Regions from separate parts of the Arthrobacter glacialis genome, predicted to be linked through region 2. Evidence: riboswitches for the same ligand, from Rfam matches in the RefSeq annotation. Region 2 holds a riboswitch; the other holds the start of a gene.
The links. Region 2 has a riboswitch for cyclic di-AMP ahead of CVS28_RS04675 (M23 family metallopeptidase). Riboswitches for the same ligand answer to the same signal wherever they lie in the genome.
Positions count from the first base shown of each region.

Region 1: another riboswitch for cyclic di-AMP. It lies ahead of CVS28_RS01685 (aggregation-promoting factor C-terminal-like domain-containing protein); the one in region 2 lies ahead of CVS28_RS04675 (M23 family metallopeptidase).

Region 1 is NZ_PPXB01000001.1:372,984-380,641, forward strand. Features, by position in the region: gene CVS28_RS01650 (coiled-coil domain-containing protein) at 1-136, shown strand, start outside; tRNA gene CVS28_RS01655 (tRNA-Ser) at 199-288, opposite strand; gene CVS28_RS01660 (DNA glycosylase AlkZ-like family protein) at 370-1,545, shown strand; gene CVS28_RS01665 (hypothetical protein) at 1,638-1,886, shown strand; gene tadA (tRNA adenosine(34) deaminase TadA) at 2,032-2,463, opposite strand; gene upp (uracil phosphoribosyltransferase) at 2,549-3,187, shown strand; gene CVS28_RS01680 (formylglycine-generating enzyme family protein) at 3,352-4,134, opposite strand; gene CVS28_RS01685 (aggregation-promoting factor C-terminal-like domain-containing protein) at 4,165-4,884, opposite strand; cyclic di-AMP (ydaO/yuaA leader) riboswitch at 4,887-5,083, opposite strand; gene CVS28_RS01690 (MarR family winged helix-turn-helix transcriptional regulator) at 5,299-5,775, shown strand; gene CVS28_RS01695 (MFS transporter) at 5,776-7,041, shown strand.
Region 2 is NZ_PPXB01000003.1:220,358-228,015, forward strand. Features, by position in the region: gene CVS28_RS04660 (DUF6457 domain-containing protein) at 1-46, opposite strand, end outside; gene mobA (molybdenum cofactor guanylyltransferase) at 55-786, opposite strand; gene CVS28_RS04670 (NlpC/P60 family protein) at 913-1,695, opposite strand; cyclic di-AMP (ydaO/yuaA leader) riboswitch at 1,700-1,901, opposite strand; gene CVS28_RS04675 (M23 family metallopeptidase) at 2,053-2,796, opposite strand; cyclic di-AMP (ydaO/yuaA leader) riboswitch at 2,865-3,095, opposite strand; gene CVS28_RS04680 (iron-dependent transcriptional repressor DtxR) at 3,215-3,910, opposite strand; gene serC (phosphoserine transaminase) at 4,162-5,289, shown strand; gene CVS28_RS04690 (beta-xylosidase family glycoside hydrolase) at 5,387-7,658, opposite strand, start outside.

The sequences.
Region 1 (7,658 bases), on a different contig from region 2:
CCAGAAAAAAACCAACAAGGACGCGGTCAAGTCCCAGAAGGACTTGGTCAGGGGCCTGCAGGACCAGCTGGGATGGGTGCAGAGGCAGATCGGGGCCATTGACGGCCAGATCGCGCTGGGTGGCTGCGCTGCTTGATTTGGGTACAGCAAAGGCCCCTGCTTCCCTTATAAACAAAGGGAAGCAGGGGCCTTGCGCATTGGCGGTGACGGTGGGATTTGAACCCACGTCAGGCTCTCACCTGAACAACATTTCGAGTGTTGCACCTTCGGCCGCTCGGACACGTCACCAACGCGTCAACAATACCGGTTCAAAGCCCCACAACAAAAATGAGCCCACAGACAAGCGCTCACATGGGGCAAGATAGCCCTATGGACAGCGCAATGCGACGTGCCTGGAGCTGGCACAAACAAGGTTTGGACGGATCATTGGCCGGCAGCAACGCCGCAACTGTGTTGGGCAACGCCGGGTGGGCACGGTCCATCGGCGGCGCCAACCCCTACCTGACACTTTTCTCCCGCGCGGGCATTCGCAGGGAAGAGGTTGACGCCGACGTGGTGGCCCTGCGCATCCATGAACTTCCGACGGCGCGCGGCTGCACCTATGTGCTGGGCGCACCCGATTTTGACTGGGCGCTGACGCTCGGAAAGCCCGCTGCCGAGTCCACGCTGAAAGTCTTGGACAGACTAGGGGTGGCCAGGGACGAAGTCCACGCCCTTGAAGCGCAAACTTTGCAGGTCCTGCAGAATGCTGCCACCAGCGGCGAGGGGCCCCTAGATCCCAAACAGCTCAAGGAACTACTGGGCGACGCCGTGCGCAGCCTGGGCGAGGAGGGCAAGAAGAAAGGTGCCTCCACCACGCTGCCCACCGTTCTGGGTCTGCTGCAAGCCGATGGCCGCATCCGCAGGGTCCCCGTCAATGGCAGGCTCGACCAGCAACGCTACGCCTACGCGGCCTGGGGCCTGCCGCCATCGCCGGAGTCGCCCGAGCAGGCCCGGGCCAAACTGATGGAGAACTATCTGGGCTGGACGGGCGGAGCCACGCTCAAACAGACCCAGTGGTTTACCGCGTTCACAGTGGCACAGACCAAGGCTGCGCTCGCAGCCGCCCAGGCGGTGGAGGCCCACGGGATGTGGATGCTGCCAGCCGACGCGCAGAAGGCAGCAGACTTTGTCCCTGAAAAGGAGGAGCAAATCCAACTCCTTGCCAGCAGCGATTCACTGTTCCTGCTTCGCCGCAATGCTGCCGAGCACGTTGCCGACGAGGATGCTGACCTGAAGTTCCTCGACGCCAAACTCTCGCTTCAGGGCGATTTGCCCGACCACCCCATTGTGGACCGCGGCCGCATCATTGGCCTGTGGCAGTACGATCCCGGCCAGGAACGCATTGCCCACTGGCTCTTCAGCGCGCCCACCAGCGCCGTGATGCACAAGATCCAGGAGGTGGCGGCGTTCATTCGCGAGGACCTGCGCGACTTCCGCACCTTCAGCCTTGATTCGCCGCAAAGCCGGCAAAAGCGGATCGACGCCCTCAACGCGGCGGGCTGAAAGTGGCTAGGGTGGTGTGGTCGCGGATAGCAGCGGTGTTGGCATCGCTGGGGCTGTCTTGCCTCGCGTTGGCCGCCTGTACGCAGCCGGGAATGTCGCAGCCGTGCCTCCCGCCGTCGTTCTCGCTCAGCCCCGCCACTGCCAAGTCCGGCGCGAGCATCACCGTCGCGGCGGATGACGCCAGCTGCAACCCACGGTACGGCGAGAACGCCCAGATTCAGGTGGAAGTGTACGACGGTTCCGGCGCCAAAGTTCTTGAGACGCTGGCGCCCACGAACGACGCCGGTGCATTCAGTGTGAGCCTCGACCTGCCGACTGATGCAGTCCCGGCGAGGGCATGATGGCCGCCTACCCTTACAACGTGGATTGGTGTGATGACATGGGGCGGAACAACCGCGTGGGGGCCCTTGGGGCGAAGGAAATCACGCTGGTGTCCTGTGTGATGCCGTCAATGCCGCTGCGGATTGAGCCGTAGCGGGCGGGCTCTTAGCGGTGTCCGCTGAAAAAGTCCTTCAACAGCGCCGCACATTCGTCCTCACGAACACCGGGAAAAACTTCCACCCAGTGGTTGAGCCGGCGTTCCCGGAGCACATCAAACACTGATCCTGCCGCCCCGGCCTTCTCATCCCACGCCCCAAAAACAACGCGCGGCACTCTCGCCAACACAATGGCCCCGGCACACATGGTGCACGGCTCGAGCGTGACCACCAGTGTGCAGCCATTCAACCGCCAAGAACCCAGTTTCGCTGCGGCTTCGCGGATCGCCACCACCTCGGCATGGGCCGTGGGGTCTCCGTGCGCTTCACGTTCGTTGCGCCCCAAACCCAGGACGTCGCCGTCGGGCCCTAGGACGACGGCGCCAATGGGGACATCCCCTGTGGTCAGGGCCCGGCGGGCTTCCGTGAGGGCAATGCCCATCCATCCGGCGTGAAAAGCCGTGGCGGTGGTCTCGATTGGGTGAGATTTCTCGGTGTTGGGCACGGCTCAATGGTAGCTTTTATTCATGCGCGTACTGGTTGCGGATCATCCGCTAATTGCCCACAAGTTGACCGTCCTGCGGAACAAGGACACTCCGTCCTCCGTTTTCCGTCAGCTGACCGAAGAACTTGTCACCTTGTTGGCCTATGAAGCAACGCGGGAAGTTCGCGTGGAACCGGTCAACATTCAGACACCCGTGACCTCCACCGTGGGTACCGGCCTGAGTAAGCCCACACCGTTGGTGGTGCCGATCCTGCGCGCAGGACTTGGCATGTTGGAGGGCATGACCCGTCTGCTGCCCACCGCCGAGGTTGGTTTCCTGGGTATGGCCCGCAACGAGGAAACCCTCGAGGCCATCACCTACGCCGAGCGCCTCCCCGAGGACCTCACCGGCCGCCAGGTCTACGTGCTGGACCCCATGCTGGCCACCGGCGGCACCTTGATCGAAGCCTTCAAGTTCCTCTTTGACCGCGGCGCCGCAGACATCACCTGCATCTGCCTGCTGGCCGCACCGGAAGGTCTGGCCAAGCTCGAGGCCGCCCACGGCGACCGCGACAACGTGCACGTAGTTCTTGCCTCGATCGATGAGGGCCTGGATGAGAACTCCTACATCGTGCCCGGACTGGGCGACGCCGGCGACCGCCTCTATGGCGTAGCGGAGTAATCCCCAACCCCTCCCACCGCTCGCAAGCTCGCGGCGGGGCCCTCGGGGTTGTGGGCCCACCAACCCCTATTCCAAAAATGCCGCCGTTCCCGCTTTTTGCCACCGATAGACAGGTGGCATTTTGCGGGAACGGCGGCATTTTTCGCAGGATCGGCCACGAGTGGCTACAGCAGCGAGCGCAGCGGCGTCCAGCCCACGGGCAGCGGACCCTTAATGGCAGCTCGGTGCCTATCGGCATCGGCTGACCAGCCCTGGGCGGCATGTGAACCGGCGTCGCCAACGGCTCCGCGCGCCATCCGGAAGCCCACATCTTCCAGGACGGCATCCGGGGCGCTGCCTCGGCGCACGGAGGCCCGGGCGCTCCATGAAGGATCATCCCAGCCAGCTCCCCGCAAACTTCTGTAATCGCCATAGCGGGCCGTGTCAGCGTAATCCCAGCACCATTCCCACACGTTGCCGATCATGTCGAACAAGCCAAAGCTGTTCCCGGCCTTGCCAGCAACTGGTTGAGGCCCCTCAACCTCATCCAGTGCTGTCCAGGCAATAGCGGAGAGCGGACCGTAGATGGGTGTCACGGTGCCCGCGCGAGCCGCCCATTCCCATTCGGCCTCGGTGGGCAGCCGGTAGCCGTCAGCGCTGACATCCCAGCCCACCTCACGGCCGCTCACACTGTAGGCGGGCGCATAGCCAGCCAGAGCGGAGGCGGCGTTGCACCACTGCACGGCGTCGAACCAGGTGACGGGGTGCGCAGGCACGCTGGCAGCTAAAGGCGAGGTTCCGGCGTCGTCCATGACAGCACGCCAAGTGGCCGCTGTGACCTGCGTCCGGCCCAGCCAAAATGGTGTCAATGAAACGTCGCGGGTGGATTCCGATCGGGCGTCGCGCAGCGCAATGCTGCCGCCGGGGATCGGCAGCAGCGCATCAGGATCCGAAAAATCACCAGCCACAAGTACTCAGCCCCTAGTTCAAGAAGTTATTTAGTACCAGCCCACGGATTCGGAGTGGCCCCAGGCCCCACACGGTGAACCGTAGCGGCCTTCGATGTAGCTCAAACCCCAGCGGATCTGGGTCTGGAAGTTGGTGCTCCAGTCGCTGCCTTCGCTGTCCATCTTGTTGGCCGGCAGGGACTGGGCAATGCCGTAGGCGCCGCTGGAGGCGTTCTCTGCCGAGGTGAGCCATTCGGACTCGCGCTGCCAGAGCAGGGTGAGGCAGCTCATCTGGTCAGCGCCCCAGCCATGAGCGGCCATTTGACCGGAGGCGTAGGCCTTTGCGGCGGCGGGGTCATCCACGGCAACAGGGGCAGGCGCTGCGGTAACGGCTTTGACCTGCTCCGCTTCGGCCTTGACGGCGGCAGGAGTGGCCGCGGCCTTTGGCGAAGAGCTGACAGCGATGCCGGGGAAGCTAATGGCAGCATCCGTGGGAACTGACACTGCCGGCGCCGGAACCGAGCGGTCCACGGCGGAAACCAGGCTGGTGTTGCCCTGGTCGGAAAGAGTGTTTTCCACGGACTGTGCCACGGAGCCGGCTGCCACCAACGCGCCCAGCACTGCCACGGCAGCCATGCATTTGGCGGTGGCCGTTACGGGGGAGGATTTGCTGGCTGCGCGTGTTCCGTTGCTTGCGGAGGCGAGCCCAAAAAGGGAGGGACGGCGGGTTGATTCGGCGCGACGACGGCCGCGCTGCTGTGGTGCAGACATAGTTGTAGCCTCTCTACGCCTGCGAGGTGAGCTGTCGGGAACGGACTAGAGAATCCGGCCACGCAGTAATGGCAGGCAGAGTTCACTGCTTGAAAGAACTGCGCTGGCTTAACCCCAAGGGCTTCCATGTGGAAGGCCCGCAAAGATTGGGTCCCCCGTCTCTGCCATGGGAATGGAGGGAAATGGGCGGCGGCAGAGCTCGGCGATCCGTCCATTTGTGCCAAAAATCGTAGGTGATTCAGCAGGCACAAATATCAGACTAGTCCATAAGGACAGTCATGTCACGTTTTGGTAACAACCTTTGTAGCGAGGTGAGTGGCATGGTGAGCAATCTTTCATTTACTTAGCAATGCTAACCATCTAGGGTGAAAAGCAAGACGATACGAAACTTTTTCTTTAGGTAGCTGACACGTGATGACTGAAACTTCTCTAAGCACTACGACGCCGGACAGGGCACCTTTGGCGTCCCGCAAGCCCATCGGCGTGGCACCCCTGGCCGCTGAATTGCGGGTGGCGATTATGCGCACCTCCCGGCGGCTGCGGGCCGAGGCTGCCACCAGGGAGATCAGCCCGGGGCAGTATTCGGTTCTGGCGGCCGTGCTCAGAGGTCCGCAAACTGTGGGCTGGCTGGCTGTGCGCGAGCAGATTCAAGCGCCCTCCATGACACGGATTGTGAATGCGCTGGCTGAAGCCGGGCTGGTGAGCCGCGAAGAGAATCCCCAGGACAAGCGCCAGGTGCTGGTTCAAATTACCGAGTCAGGAGCCGCCGCGCTGCTGCGGGCACGCTCAAAACGAACCGCCTGGCTGGCCAAGCGCGTGGCGGACCTAACCCCGAAGCAGCGTGCAACGCTGCACGAGGCAGCTCTGATTTTGCAGGAGATGAGCTCCTAAATGAGTTCCATGTTCCGTTCGCTGAGAGTTTTCAACTACCGGCTCTGGGTGACAGGAGCCCTGGTGTCCAATATCGGTACCTGGATGCAGCGCGTCGCCCAGGACTGGCTGGTCCTGACGGTCCTCACCAATCATTCAGGCACCGCTGCCGGCATTACCACGGGCCTGCAATTCTTGCCCATCGTGTTCCTGGGGCCCTACGCAGGGCTGGTGGGCGACCGCGTCAACAAGAGGAAACTGCTGCTCATCACCCAAACCGCCATGGGAATTTGTGCGCTTTTGTTGGGAATATTGGTTGTCACGGGGGCTGTACAACTGTGGCACGTTTATGTATTGGCCACCCTGCTGGGTGTGGCCAGCGCCTTCGATGCCCCGTCACGTCAGGCGTTTGTGTCCCAGGTGGTTGCCAAGGAGGATGTGCCCAACGCCGTGGCGCTCAACAGTGCGTCCTTCAACCTGGCCCGCCTGGCAGGGCCCGGCGTTGCGGGTCTGGTCATTGCGCTGGTGGGAACGGGGCCGGCCTTCTTGATCAATGCCGCGAGCTTTGCTGCCGTGATCGTCTCGCTGTGGCGCATGCGCACCAGCGAGCTCATTCCCGCAGTGCGGGTGCCCCGGGCCAAGGGGCAGATTCGTGAAGGCTTTGTTTACATCAGGCAGCGCCCGGATTTGATGATGATCATGGTGCTGGTGTTCCTGGTGGCCACCTTTGGGATGAACTTTCAAATCACCAACGCACTCATGGCCACGGCAGTTTTCCATGTGGGGCCGGGGGAGTACGGGCTGCTTGGCTCGGTCATGGCCATTGGCACCCTGGCTGCGGCGTTGCTGGCTGCCAGGCGCAAGACCATGCGCATGGTCTACATCGTCGGTGGCGCGCTGGCCTTCGGCGTGACGGTGGGCGCGGCCGCCTTCATGCCCAGCTTTGCCCTCTACGCCATTGCCCTGGTGCCGGTGGGGTTGGCCTCACTGACGTTCATGAACGCGTGCAATACCACCGTGCAGCTGACCACCGACTCCGCCATGCGTGGACGCGTGCTGGCCGTCTATATGGTGGTGATGCAGGGCGGGACGCCCATTGGAGCGCCGTTGGTGGGGTGGATCGCCACGGAATTCGGCCCCCGCTGGTCGCTGGGCTTGGGCGGCGTTGTGGCAGTTGTTGCTGGTCTTGCTGCGCTGCTGATGCTGAACAAGCGCAACAACGTCACGATGCGGGAGCAAATTGCTGCCCTCCGCCCGTTCGCCCTGGCGCGGGCACTTCACCGCTAGCTGCCGGCCACGAGGCACCCCCCAGCCAGCCAAGGTCCTACGTCCAGCGCTTTAGGTAAACATTTGTTTACTTAGCGTAAAAAACTGGGAAAAAGCTGGGTTTCAGTGAGAACTTGTCGAGGGCATAGTAATCGTGCAAAAACTTGGTTTGAACAAAATTATCAAAATAGTGAGTCCAGCAAAATATGTGCGCGTGCATTACGCGATTATGGTGATTATCTTTGACTCAAATCGTCATTTTCCGTCAAATTGAGAGTAAAACTACAATGTAAGGTTCATCACAAATTAGAGCACAATCTCACATGCTGGACGTTTGGGGCCTTTGTTACTTGCAAGGATGCTTTGTTACGTAGGACACTGACGTATGTGAACACCCACTCAGTGAATTCTGCAGCAGCAGCAACTGTCCGCCTCGAAGCGAGGGGACAGTTTTTGCGCAGTTGTCGAATGCAGGCCTAGATCGCAATACCTGGAAGCCATTGGGGGATGTAGCAACACATGGCAAATTTCAGGCTTTGGCCCATGGGCTGGCCCTCGTAAAGAGGGCAATAAAGCTCTGGATTCTCAGAGCTGAAGGAAGCATTCGCGCCGTCGAGTACGGCCATACACCTTAGGTA
Region 2 (7,658 bases):
GCAGCTTGGTCATCCACGCCTGCAGAATCTGGTCCTGATTTTCCAACTGGTTCCTCATTCCTGTCCGCCGCCGGGCACCGCAATGCCGTGGCTGCGGGCGTCATCCCACGTGTCGATGTCCGCGGTGATTCCCGCAGGGACAGCACATTCCTTGATAGCCACACTAGCAATGAGTGAGCGCACGGACGCGTTCGCCAGCCGCTGTGACACCCGCGCCGCATCAACGGCAGCCAGTAACTGCCGCACGGGGTAGATTCCTGCCAGCGGCTGCAGCCGGCCGTTGTCCACGGCTAGCACGGCGTGTGGTGGCGCAGCGCTGCCTGCTTCAGGGCTGTCCGCCCCAAGGCCATCCGCTGCGAGCAGGAGTTGGGCCACCTCAGCAGCCGCAGGCATATCACACGCCAGAATCAGGACCCTTTCTGCAGGGTCCTCGCTGCGTGGCAGGGCAGCCAATCCGGCAGCGATTCCCGCTGCAGGGCCGGCATAAGGCGGATCTTCCTGCACGGCCACCACTAGCTCACCCAGTTCCACTGTTCCCAGCCACCTGGCAATGCTCTCCACGGGACCTACGACGGCGATGCGGGCCTGGGCACCCACCTCACCCTGCACTGCGGCCGGGTCAAGAATCCGTCCCGCAGTTTGCAGACTCGCTTCCTGGGCGGCGATCACCGCCGCCGCAGCCGCAACTGTGCGGGCCAGCAACGTGCTGCCTTCCACGAGGAGACCTGCCTTGGGCACACCACCCAGACGCCGGGAGAGCCCACCGGCCAAAATCACTGCCTGCATGGGTGTGGGGTCAAAGTCAGCATGTGGCCATGCTACCGCGCACCAACGGAGCCTCACGGGCTGGCGCGCGGCGTTTAAAGCAATAAACCCCGTCCAAGGACGGGGTTTATTGGGTATAAAAAGTTCTTAGTGACCCATGGCGATGAAAACGGGGCCTGAACCGACGTTGGCGGAGAAGACAGCGGTCATGCCGCCGCCCCATCCACCGTGTACGGCCTGGCCGTTGCCAATGTAAACAGCGATGTGGGCCATGCCCATGCCGCCATCTGCATAGTAAATCAAGTCACCGGGCTGAGCTTCGGCTGCGGAAACCGTACGACCCAAGCTCAAGTAGCCAGCGGGCCAGTCGTGGAAGTTAATTCCAGCGGCAGCCAAGGAGTTGCTGGCAAGTGCTGTGCAGTCCTGGGCAACGCCAATCTGAGCCAAGGCGGCGCTGGCAATGGTTGCGCCAATCCCGCTCTGGGTAACAGGCTGTGCTGCAGGGGCCGTTGTGGTTACCGTTGCAACCGGTGCTGCGGCGGGTGCCACTGCCTCTTCTACAACTGGTGCTGCAACAACGTCGCTGCTCTTTGCCTCTACAACTACCGGAGCCTCAACAACAGGGGCCGGGGTGGAGGTGATTGCGGGGGTGGCGAAGGAGATCTTCACCGTGGAAGCTGCTGTGATGGCGGACGCAAGTTCCGTCTTCATGTTCAGCGTAGTGGCACCGTCAGAAGCGCGCTCCACCGTGGGAGTAGCCGCGTTTGCTGCGATACCGGATGTAAGTACCAAACCTGATGCAGCTGCGATAACAGCCGCCTGACGACCAACCCCGCCGACGTTGAAGCTGACGGCTTTCGTGAGGGTGGAGATCGGGCTGGACTTAACAACCTCGGCGCGGTGGCGCCCAAGGGCAGTATTTGAAGCCAAGAAGGTTTCCTCTCCCAATGCCTGCGAGGTAAGCTGTCGGATTCGGATGGGAGTCACCCGGCCGCTCCACGTTATGGCGCACACAAAGAAACATTTCTTATGCGTGGTTTAACGCTTCGCGGCTTCACCCCAAGGACTTCTGCAATAAATGCGAAGCCCGATTATTGGTTCCCCCGCCCCTGCCAGACGATTGATACGAACGGACCACGAGCAGTGGCAGAGCTAGGCAATCCACTCATGGACGCCCGCTTGATTCGAAGTTGGCGCGATTACGACGTTACAACAGATTTTTGGCAATGTCACGTTCAGGTCACGGTCGTGTGACTAAGTCGTAATCAAAAGTTGCCTGTGAATGAATTAAAGCCAGCCCATGGGATCGACAGTTTCGTCGTTGACGATAACCTCGAAGTGCAGGTGGGGGCCGGTCGATGCACCGGTGGAGCCGCTGATGCCCACCAATTCGCCCCGCTCAACCTTTTGGCCAACCTTGACTGAATTGCTACTCATGTGGTTGTAGGAGGTTGAGAGCCCGTTGCCGTGGTCCACCACTACCCTGTTGCCGCCACCGTAGGTGTGCCAGCCCGAAAAGGTAACGGTTCCGCCGGCGGCCGCAAGCACTTCGGTGCCGCTCGCAACAGCGAAGTCCTGGCCGGTGTGGTGTTCATCAATCTGGCCTGTGATGGGGCTTACGCGGTCACCAAAGGGAGAGCTTGGAGCCAAGACTTTCAGCGGCGCTGACAGCGTTCCCTTGGAGGCGGCGGGGGCGACGTTGGAGGCGTTGACCTGCAACGTTTCCTTCAGCTGGCCATCGGGGTTCAATTTGCTGCCAATTTCCGGGGCCGCAAAAGTGATCGGGATATCAGCGGATGCACTGACCAGAGTCTGCGCCGAAGCGGCAAATTCCGGTTCCATCGGCTGCTGGTCAACCGCCTGGGCCGAGGGCAAGGTGACGGCCAGGACCAAGCCCGTGGCGGCCATGGCGACGCCCATTTTTTGGCCTGCGCCGCTGGCGGCTCCGGCACGCAGCAAAGCGGCTACGGAAACGCTCGATGATGAATTGGCGCGCTCAACGGCAAGTGCTTCGCGGCGGCTGCCGGTCATAACTACGAGCTCATGAGTAGCCGGCGACGACGCCCGACGGCGTCCCCGCTGCTTATCTTCTGACACTAAAAACCTCTCTTTGATGCACCTGCGGAGTTAGCTGTCGGATTCGGATCAGAGAGTGAAACTTTTGATCCGGCCCAGCCTCGAGACACAGATCTATCCAAGGCACTGCCCAAAAGGACAGTGTCAGCGAATAGTTTGCTGTGTTTTCGATGACGGGCTTCACCCCAAGGCAGGCTGCAAGCCTGCCGAAAGTGGTTCCCCCGCCCTTGCCTAAATGATTGCTGTCCGTTGTGCGAAGGCAAGGTTCGGTGTCGCCCAACGGTAACGCTTTGATTACAGCGCCTGTTTATTACTATACGGTACGAGCGGTAAACGTAATAATTCCGTTACCTTAGTTATCAATAACTGTGAGTCAACTCATGGAGACGAAAATATGGGAAGCCACCTCGGGCGGCAGTTCCAACGCCCCTTCGATCCCCGGCACGCGGACCGAAATGTACTCCCCGACCTGGGCCAAGGAAATCTGTGCGCCCGGGCGCAGCCCGCCTTCGTCAAGCTGGACCAACAATTCCGGATCCACCTGGATGCGCTCAGAAAGCCGGTGGATGATCACTTGCTGCTCCGGGGAGTAACTGCTCATGGCCTCAACCAGTGTGACGAGTCCCGCGGCAAACAAGGGCGAGATCTCCCCGCCAAGTTCTTCAAGCCCGGGAATGGGATTGCCATAGGGGGATTCTTCGGGCCGGCCCAGGAGGTCAAACAAGCGCTGTTCCACCCGCTCGCTCATGACGTGTTCCCAGCGGCAGGCTTCCTCATGGACGTAGGCCCAGTCCAACCCGATCACATCGGAGAGCAGCCTCTCAGCAAGCCGGTGTTTACGCATCACGCGGGTGGCTTTGTCCCGGCCGGCAGGGGTCAGTTCCAGGTGCCGATCACCGGAGACGATCACCAGGCCGTCACGTTCCATGCGTCCAATGGTTTGGGAAACTGTGGGACCTGAGTGGTGCAGGCGTTCGGCAATGCGTGCCCGCAGGGCCACAATGTTCTCTTCTTCCAACTCCAGGATGGTCCGCAAATACATTTCGGTCGTGTCAATCAGATCGGCCACGGCAGTATCCTCCTGTTGTTGGGTGAGATTTTGGGCAAAGCCTTTTCATCTCTACGTTAGCCTGAGTGGCGCTACGGAAGGAAACCTGGGGCAGCTGCGCGCCAGTCATGGGTGCACGGGGAACGGCCATGGGTGGGCGGTTTGTTCAGTACATGTCAGCATTTTTCCGCTGAGCGAAGTTCTACGGCAGAATTGGCAACAGCCCTTGGGTCTTAAACCAACTTCCATCTTTTAATTTTTTGGAGCAACTTGTGAGCGAATCCACGCCCCTCACCATTCCCGCCAATCTGCGCCCGGCCGACGGGCGTTTTGGCGCCGGCCCCTCCAAGGTTCGCCCCGAGCAGATTGCTGCACTCTCCGAGGCTGGCGGAACGCTCCTGGGCACCTCCCACCGTCAGGCGCCCGTCAAGAACCTTGTGGGCGATGTGCGCAGCGGCCTGAAGGACTTCTTTGGCGCCCCTGACGACTACGAGGTCATCCTGGGTGTTGGCGGCTCCACGGCGTTCTGGGACGTTGCAGCGTTTGGCCTGGTGGAGAACAAGGCCCAGCACCTCTCCTTCGGCGAGTTCGGCTCCAAGTTTGCCTCCGCCACCAACAATGCGCCGTTCCTTGACGCATCCTCCATCATCACCTCGGCCCCCGGCACCCGGCCGGTGGCTGTTGCCGAGGCTGGCGTGGACACCTACGCCTGGCCGCAGAATGAAACCTCCACGGGTGTTGCCGCTCCCGTCAAGCGCGTTGCAGGTGCTGACGACGGCGCGCTGGTGCTGGTGGATGCCACCTCCGCCGCGGGTGGTTTGGCAGTGGATGTGCGTGAGAGCGACGTTTACTACTTCGCCCCGCAAAAGAATTTCGCCTCCGACGGCGGCATTTGGCTGGCGCTGTTCTCCCCCGCTGCGCTGGAACGCGCCGCCCGCATCGGCGCGTCCAACCGCTGGGTTCCTGACTTCCTGAACCTGACGACAGCCATTGACAACTCCTTGTTGAACCAGACGTACAACACGCCTGCGCTCTCCACCCTGGTCACCCTGAACAACCAGGTCCAGTGGCTCAACGCCAACGGCGGCATCGACTTCGCCTCGGCACGCACCGCCGACTCCGCCGGCCGCCTCTACTCCTGGGCCGAGTCCTCCCCCATCGCCTCCCCGTTCGTGGTGAACCCGGACGACCGCTCCAACGTCATTGTCACGATCGACTTCGACGAGTCAGTGGACGCCGCAGCCGTGGCCAAGGTGCTGCGCGCCAACGGCATTGTGGACACCGAGCCGTACCGCAAGCTTGGCCGCAACCAGCTGCGCATCGCCACCTTTGTAGCCATCGACCCCGAAGACATCACGGCACTGACCAAGTGCATTGACTACGTGATCGAAAACATTTAGCTCCACGCATCACCAGGCATATCAAGGAGGCGGCTTCCCCTGCGGAAGCCGCCTCCCTTGTGCCCGCCTGCGAACCCTCCCCAAGCGCCATGCAGACCTAGTGGTTGGCTGCCCTCCGTCGGGTAGTCCAGAACAGGACCAGACCGCCCAGGACAAGGGCGACGGCGAGCCCGCCCACCACGGAGCCGCTGGCTCCCGTGCTGGCCAGGTCATCCGCTGCCGCGGCGGCCGTCTTTGCCGCAGCGGTTGTTGCCTCGCCCGTGGCAGTGCCGCCGGCAACTGTCACGGCGATGCTGACCTTGGCCGCCTCACCGTTGATGCCGGTTCCTGTGATGACCACGGTGTGGGCACCAGCAAGAGCATTGGCCGGCACCGTGGCAGTCAGGGACACCGTTCCATCAGCTGCAACCACGGCCGTTCCCAAAACCACCGGGTTCGAATGCAGCGTGAACGTGGCTGTTGTGCCCGGCTTGAAGTTCTTGCCGGTCACCGTCAGCTCGCCACCGGCAGAGACCGTTTCCGCGTCCACTGAACCGGACGGCGCAACAGTGGCCGGAGCGGTCGTTGCAGGCGGAGTGACGGACGGGCTGGTCGTTGTCGGCGGGGCCGTCGTCACCGGCGGCAGCGTCGGAGGTGCGGTGGTGGGCGCAACAGTTGTTGGTGGCGCAGTAGTTGGTGGCACAGTAGCTGGCGGCGTTGTGGGCACCACAACCGGTGCACAGACCAAGTTGGCGCCCGGCTTGTTCAGCGCACCTTGACGGGAAATGACCCAACGGTAGGTTTGCGAGGAGACGCCGTCGCTGCCCATGGTTTGGACCTGGACCACGTTGGCCCCGGGCAGCAGATTGAAGGTGTAGGCACCTCCTGAGCCGGCTGTGGCAACCTTGTCATTGAATTGCACCTGCAGGCCGGTGGAGGCATCGGCTGCCGTGAACTTCGTTGAAACAGACTTGGTGGCTGCGGGCACGGACGCCAGCGCGGCCAGCGGCGAACTGGGCGCAGCAAACTGCACACCAGTCCACACGGGGGCCGCCAGGCCCGCCACCAACTTTGCCGGTTCCGGCGCGTTCACCTGCTCAAAGAACGGCTGGGCCACGGTGTTCACCAACAGGTCAGTGAACGTGAACGGCGCGTTTGCGCTGCTGGCGCCAACAGCCAGGATGCCTGTTTTGCCGTTGGTCACCGTTGCATTGGTGACGGTCCCGATGGTGGTGAAAGTGACATTGTCGGTGGAGTAGCTGGCCGTGTACTGGTTGCCTGCGCGGACCAGCTTCAACCACACGTCAGCAGCAGCCGGAGCCGCCACCTTGGTGTTTTCATTGGGGCTGCCACCGGTTTCCGTGACCAGTGCCAGCACGGGCGAACCGTTGGCATGCTTGCGCTGCAGGGCAACATAGTTGTCATCGTCGGAGTAGAGAATCAGCCCGGCTTCTTCGTACTGGGACGCGGTGGCGCCGCTCATCTTGACCACCATGGTGGCGTCACCCACCAGGGGCGCATTCTGGCGCAGGATGTTCACAGCAGCGTTCTGCGTAGCCCACAGGCCGCTGGAGCCTGCCTTAAGTGTCACCGTGTTCTTGTCCACGGCCGTCCATTTGGAGACATCTTCGCGCACCCAACCCATACCGGTGGCCAGGGGCGACGCCGGATTGCCCAGCGGGGTGATGTTGTCGCCATTGTTCACAATCGCATCCGGCGTACCTCTAACCTCTGCGGCATCCATGCCGGAGGTGTTGGCCCGCAGGTTGAAGCCCTTTTCATACGTGTTCCCCGCAATGTCGATGTCAGCACTGGAACTGAAATTGAACAACGCCTTGGACGAGCTCACCGAGACGGGATTGGTGGGCGCATAGTGATTGACGGTGTTTGCGGTGAAGTCCAGCCCGGACACCGACTTTGCGCTGACCAGCTGGCCGCCGGGGAGCACCGAGAAGCGGTTCCCCGCAATGTTGATGCCGTGATGGACTGCCTTGCCGGCTTCGCTCTGGCTGTTGGTGGGATCCACAAAGATGGTCGCGGAGCCCGTGCTGGGGCGGTCAAAGACATTGTTGCGGATGTTTACATTGTCCACTCCGCTGGATTCGTACCACGAGGCCGCATCGGCAGAAATGTAAATGCTGGCCATGCCCATCTGGTCGAACACATTGCGTTCAATGAGCACCTCACGAGGGGTGGTCACCAGGATGCCCCGGGTGGGCACCGACTGGAACGTGTTGCCGGCAATGTACACCTCGGGCGTGTAGGTGAGGTTCTCGGCCACGAACTGGCTCGCCGCCAGATTTGTCGGGAGCTCGCCGTCGAGAGTCACAGTCATCTGCGTCAGGTTCTTGGTGGAGTCCTTGCCGGTGGGGCCGTCAACGCTGGCCACC